Regions from separate parts of the Marinilactibacillus sp. GCM10026970 genome, predicted to be linked through region 2. Evidence: a T-box and tRNA genes for the amino acid it is inferred to sense, from the RefSeq annotation. Region 2 holds a T-box; the other holds one or more tRNA genes.
The links. The T-box of region 2 lies ahead of ACFP65_RS10530 (valine--tRNA ligase). A T-box ahead of a tRNA ligase gene usually reads a tRNA of that ligase, here a tRNA-Val.
Positions count from the first base shown of each region.

Region 1: it encodes a tRNA-Val, which carries the amino acid that the T-box ahead of ACFP65_RS10530 (valine--tRNA ligase) is inferred to sense. The anticodon was not compared.

Region 1 is NZ_JBHSUL010000002.1:128,229-131,652, reverse strand. Features, by position in the region: gene ACFP65_RS00980 (hypothetical protein) at 1-279, shown strand, start outside; gene ACFP65_RS00975 (LapA family protein) at 537-1,004, opposite strand; tRNA gene ACFP65_RS00970 (tRNA-Val) at 1,224-1,296, opposite strand; gene ACFP65_RS00965 (hydroxymethylglutaryl-CoA reductase, degradative) at 1,436-2,725, shown strand; gene ACFP65_RS00960 (tRNA-binding protein) at 2,797-3,129, opposite strand; gene ACFP65_RS00955 (cellulase family glycosylhydrolase) at 3,254-3,424, opposite strand, start outside.
Region 2 is NZ_JBHSUL010000033.1:51,009-54,432, reverse strand. Features, by position in the region: gene thiI (tRNA uracil 4-sulfurtransferase ThiI) at 1-553, shown strand, start outside; gene tpx (thiol peroxidase) at 623-1,126, shown strand; T-box leader at 1,195-1,431, shown strand; gene ACFP65_RS10530 (valine--tRNA ligase) at 1,495-3,424, shown strand, end outside.

The DNA of each region.
Region 1 (3,424 bases), on a different contig from region 2:
AGTATAAAAAATGGTCAGGGAATAGAGGCAGATAGCGATAGTCCGCCAGAACTTGTCAAACTGATCCAACCTACCTCTATAGATGCTCCTACACCACTTGAACTAGACTTTGAAGAACAACCAAACTACTATACATTAAACATCTGGAAGGAAGATGGAACGGTTGAAAGTGTTCAAGATGGCGATATTTCTTCGATCGAAGGAGAAGCTGTCTTTGAGGTTTTGGCACAATGGGACGCAGGTTCCGCGAGATATGCATTTTTACTAGACATCAATTAATTTTTCTTATAAAAAATGTTTATATGTTAAAAGGCAGTAACGTTTTCTCAATGAGAACGTTACCGCCTTTTTTGAATCGTTATTTATAATAGTACTTGCCAGGATCGAACCAATGGTGCCTCCCTTTAAATAGCTTAAGAGCAAGAAAGTACCTCCATCAATGTCGAGATGCGATAACGAGTAGACTTAAAAACAGCAAGCATAAAAATAAGCTTATCACCATTGATCAACAATGATAAGCTTATTTTACTTTTTAGTTATCTTGGCTTCTTTTTAGTTCTAGTTTGATGGTCTTCTTCACGCGCCTCTACCCAAGTATGATTATCTTCAGGTACTTCTACCTTGGTTTCCTTCACTGGAACGGCTCTATTACCACTTTGGTCTTGAGATAACCTTGCATTTAGTCGTTGTATTTCAGCTTCTTTTTTCTGCAATTCGATCTGAGTTTCTGCGTCTTGTTTCACTTTATCAACGGACTCTTTTCTTTCTGCCTCAGCGCGGTCCATCTCTTCTTCTTTGTCTTTTAAAGCTTTTTTGTTACGTGCAATCACAGAACTTGCTATCAATCCGGCTATAATCATACCTATTAAAAGCGTACCGACAATCACTAACCATACTGGTATATCGAAACTAGTAAAGTAAAGATCGATCATAACCATTTCTGTTATATTTAAATATGCAACAACACCCACTAATATTAATAAAACGATTGCTAATACGATCATTTCTAACTCCTCCTATAATATACTGAATTGCAAACTCTTTATAGGCTCATTCTAATTCTAAACGATAAAAAAACATAATCATACGCATGTAATATTCAGGGTAACTACTAAATGTATTCTTTTATATAAGAGAATAATTAGTCTTCAGGAAATAAAAAAAGCCTTATAATCTTGTAAACCAACAATTGGTCAACGATTATAAGACTTTTTCAAATAGTATGGTCCCTACTGGGCTCGAACCAGCGACCCCTACCTTGTCGAGGTAGTGCTCTCCCAACTGAGCTAAGGAACCTTTTTTTTCGTACTCCCCTAGTATACTTCTTTTTGCAGAGCTTGTAAAGATTGCCTTAAGTTAAAAAGATTCAATCCTTTTCTTTTTCTGCTTTGTACCTCATAATAAGAGTAACGAAATTCAGAAGGGACAGAACCAGATGGATACGAGCAAGTTAACGAAATTCTATAAAAAAACACACGAAGAAAAGGTTTCAGCACTAAAAGAGGCTGGTGTGATCTCTTTAGAAGAAGCCACTCTACTAACTGAAAAAGGTCTCGACTTAGATCCCTCAGTCGGTGAGCATATGATTGAAAACCATATCGGTAATTACTCTCTTCCGTTAGGGGTTTCCACTAATTTTGTGATCGATGACAAAGAAGTTCTTGTGCCGATGGCGATCGAAGAGCCATCCGTCATCGCAGCGGCTAGTTTTGCTGCAAAGATAATTGGATCTGCCGGTGGCTTTACGACTGCAGTGACAGATCGCTTAATGATTGGTCAAGTGACTTTGAAGAACGTTGAACATATAGAGAACGCTATTTTTGAAATAGAGAAAGCTGAACAAACGATTTTGGAGCGCGCTAACGAGGCGCATCCTTCTATTGTGAAACGTGGTGGTGGTGCGAAATCCCTTGAAACACGTGTGCTTAAAGCGGATCCCGAAGAAGGGACTCCAGCATTCCTAGTCGTTCATCTTCATATCGATACACAAGAAGCAATGGGTGCTAACATCGTCAACACGATGATGGAAGGTATTGCGCCTTATATTGAAGAACTGACCGGTGGCAAGGCATTATTACGCATTCTTTCCAACTATGCGACTGAGTGCTTAGCAACGGCAACTTGTACCATTCCAGCTCACAAATTAAAAACCGGTACGTATTCTGGCGAAGATGTGCGCGACCGAATTATTGAAGCGGCTCAAGTAGCCTGGGCAGATCCTTACCGAGCGGTCACGCATAACAAAGGCATCATGAATGGTGTTGATGCCGTCGTCATCGCATCTGGAAATGACTGGAGAGCCATCGAGGCGGGTAGTCACGCCTACGCCGCTCGGTCCAGACAATATCGTGCACTGTCTAAGTGGCATGCTAACGATCAAGGTGATTTAGTTGGGACACTGACTTTACCGCTTGCGGTTGGAACAGTCGGGGGATCGATCAGTATTCATCCTGGCGCTAAGTTAGCTAGAAAAATCCTGATGGATCCCGATGCTAAGAGATTAGAGAGTATTTTAGTATCTGTAGGTCTTGCTCAGAACTTCGCTGCCGTTAGAGCACTCGTCACCGATGGTATACAAAAAGGCCATATGGGCTTACATGCTCGCTCACTTGCAATCAGTGCTGGCGCTAAAGGTCCACAGGTTGAAAAGGTTGCGGAACAACTGAAGCAAGCACCGCATATGAATTTACAAACAGCAAGAGACTTTTTAAAAGAGTTACTATAAACAGAATGCACTAAAAAACGACCAAATCGCAGATCACGTTTCTGCTATGCGGTCGTTTTTTGTTCGTTACATCAACTGATTTTCGTCCCATTGGGTACCGCTTCATCCAGATTCAGTAAGACGACTTGTTCGTTTGCGAGTACACCGCCAAGTATCAATACCTCAGATTTGTAACCTGCAATGCGCATAGGCGGAAAATTGGTGACCGCTACGACTTGTTTTCCCATAAGCTGTTCGGAATCGTACCGGTCTGTGATCTGTGCAGAGCTCTGTTTAACGCCTAACTCATCGCCGAAATCAATGCGTACTTTATAGGCTGGTTTTCTAGCTTCTTCAAAAAACGTCGCTTCTAGTATCGTTCCGACTCTGATATCCAATGATTGAAAGTCGTCAATGTTTACCATAAAAATCGCTCCCTACTGCTATTTACACTTTATGGTAGAGAACTGTCCAGACTTTTTCAATGTTCTTTTTTATCGCTTTTCAACAAAAAGACGCTAGGAAATTTTTCTCATAGCGTCTTTCGCTTTATTTTCTTTTTTTATTCCAGAAAAACATACCTAAGCCACTACTTAAAAATAGGGATCCGACTAATCCGGTAATCGGGACCGCCATTCCTGTTTTAGGAAGCATCTGCGCTTTAGTCACATCTTCTTTTCCGTGAGAACGCGTTAGTTCATCCGTTAATCGTACATGATG
Region 2 (3,424 bases):
AGCAAAAGACCTGACGGGAAAATTAGTTGAATTTACTGGACCTATTACATTTATTGAAGTGCCCTTCACTGAGATACAGGAAACCATTAAGAAATATGTGCCTCAAGGTTACGTTATGACTATAACGAGACGCATGATGTTGAAATTGACAGACATCATACGGGCACAGCGAAGTGGGTTAGCCATCATTAATGGAGAATCCCTTGGACAAGTAGCTTCGCAGACTTTGGAAAGCATGTCTGTAATCTCAGAAGTAACTAACACACCGGTTCTTAGACCGCTAATTTCAATGGATAAGAATGACATCATCAAAATTGCAGAAGAAATCGATACTTTTGATCTATCCATTTTGCCTTATGAAGATTGTTGCACAATATTTTCACCGCCCAAACCGCGGACAAAGCCAAAGTTATCTCATGTGCTGGAAAACGAAGCTAAAATAGACGTTGAAGGAATGATTGAGAGAGCTATCGCAGGGATCTCCATTGAAGAAATCGGTCTGAATCAGTCAAAGGAAACAGAGCAGAAAGCATTATTCGAAGACCTTCTGTAGATTTTGTTGTACAAACAGCTTGCTTACCGTTAAAATGAAACTATTAAAAGATAGAAAGAGGTTATCAGCATGGATGTTAAAATGAAAGGTAAACCACTTACTACTAATGGAGAGATACCCGCTAAGGGGTCGCAAGCTCCAGCGTTCACTTTAAAAGATTTGAATGACCAATCAGTATCACTTGAAGATTATAAAGGATACGTTGTTTTGATAAGTACGTTTCCGGACATTAACACAAGTACATGTTCAAGACAGACCGGTAAATTTAATGAAATGGCAAGCACTTTGGATGATACTAAAATTATCTCTATATCTTCAAACACAGTAGAAGAGCAAAAAGACTGGTGTGCTGCAAAATCAATCGATATGGATCTGTTACATGATAGTGAAAGAAGTTTCTCTAAAGATTATGGACTTTATGTAGAGGAGATGGATAAAACTGCTCGTGCAGTTCTTGTGCTAAACAGACAAGGTCAAGTCGTCTATAATGAAGTCGTTAAAGAAATGTCTGAAGATCCAAATTACGAAGCAGCGGTTGCGGCTGCCAAACATGAAGAAGCAGAGATATCTTAAATAAAGCTTTATTTTCAAAGAGTAGTTTGATAGAATATCAATAAATCATAAAAGACCAACTAATTGAATATAGAGCAATGATCAAGAGAAGTATCTGTCGTGTATTCTGTTTAAGAGAATGGGTGTTTGCTGAAAATCCCTAACAGAAGCGATAGAGAAGTAGCTTGTGAGCTAACAGAGTGAACTTTGAGTAACTTTGTTTGAAGTAACGGATCATTACATCCGTATATGAAGAGGTTTGAAGGCGCAATCGTGTTCTTTGATCAATTTAGGTGGTACCGCGAATAAGAGCATTCGTCCTATTATTATAGGACGAATGCTCTTTTTATTTTGTGTTTAATTTGATATTAACAATAGGAGATGAGTATATGACAGAAGAAATCAGCATGTCAAAAAAGTATCAGCCTACTGAAGTAGAAGCTGGTAGATACGAACAGTGGATCGAAAAAGATTTATTTAAGCCAAGTGGAGATGAAAAAGCAGAGCCTTATTCAATCGTAATTCCACCTCCGAACGTAACTGGGAAGTTGCATTTAGGTCATGCTTGGGATACAACACTACAAGATATTATTATTCGTCAGAAAAGAATGCAAGGATACGACACTTTATGGCTTCCAGGAATGGACCATGCGGGAATTGCTACCCAAGCTAAAGTAGAAGAAAAACTAGCCCAAGATAATATCTCTCGTTATGATCTGGGGAGAGAGAAATTCTTGGAAAAAGTATGGGACTGGAAAGAGGAATATGCATCAAACATCAGAGCGCAATGGGCTAAAGTTGGGATCTCTGTTGATTATAGTCGTGAGCGGTTCACGCTTGATGAGGGATTAAATGATGCTGTTAAAAAGGTCTTTGTCGATCTTTATAACAAAGGGTTAATCTACCGTGGCGAATACATCATCAACTGGGATCCTAAAGCTCAAACAGCTTTGTCTGATATCGAAGTTGACCACAAAGATGTTAATGGTGCTTTCTACCATATGAAGTATCCTTTAACAGATGGTTCTGGAGAAGTTGAAATTGCAACGACAAGACCAGAAACGATGCTTGGTGATACGGCAGTTGCCGTACATCCAGAAGACGATCGCTATAAAGATTTAATTGGTAAAACACTTAAATTACCATTAGTAGGTAGAGAACTTCCAATCATTGCGGATGATTATGTTGAAATGGATTTTGGAACAGGTGTGGTTAAAATTACACCAGCTCATGATCCAAATGACTTTGAAGTGGGTAATCGTCATAATTTAGAGAGAATCAATGTTATGAATAACGATGGTTCTATGAATGATTTGGCTGGGCAATATGCGGGAATGGATCGATTTGAAGCCCGTAAAGCGATCATTAAAGATTTAAAAGCGCAAGGATATTTGATTAAAGTAGAAGAAATGGTTCATAGTGTAGGACACTCTGAAAGAACAGGAGTCGTAGTTGAACCAAGACTTTCTACTCAGTGGTTCGTAAAAATGGATTCACTTTCAAAACAGGCAATAGACAATCAGGAAACTGAAAATAAAGTTCATTTCGTTCCTGAACGATTTGAGAAAACATTCAATAACTGGATGGAAAATGTACATGATTGGGTTATTTCAAGACAATTATGGTGGGGGCACCGTATTCCAGCTTGGTATCATAACGAAACTGGTGAAATGTACGTTGGAGAAATTGAACCTGAAGATAGTCAAAACTGGACCCAGGATAACGATGTTTTAGATACTTGGTTTAGTTCAGCACTATGGCCGTTTTCAACAATGGGCTGGCCGAATGAAGACTCTGAAGATTTCAAAAGATACTTCCCAACGAGTACGCTAGTAACAGGATATGACATCATATTCTTTTGGGTAAGCCGTATGATTTTTCAAAGCTTGGAATTTACGGAAGAACGTCCATTTAAAAATGTCTTGATTCACGGGTTAATTCGTGACGAGCAAGGAAGAAAAATGAGTAAGTCTTTAGGTAACGGGATTGATCCTATGGAAGTAATCGACAAGTACGGTGCAGATGCTTTACGCTGGTTCCTGTCGAATGGTTCAGCACCCGGCCAAGATGTCCGCTTTAGTTATGAAAAAATGGATGCCGCTTGGAATTTCATCAATAAAATCTGGAATGCCAGTCGATATGTTATCATGAATTTAGAAGACTTTGATTTAAAAGACATGAACTTAAAAGGTAAACAATCAATCGCTGATAAATGGATTTTAGCTAGATTGAATGAAACTATTGCACAGGTAACCGATCTCTTTGAGAAGTTTGAATTTGGAGAAGCCGGAAGAGCGCTTTATAAATTCATCTGGGATG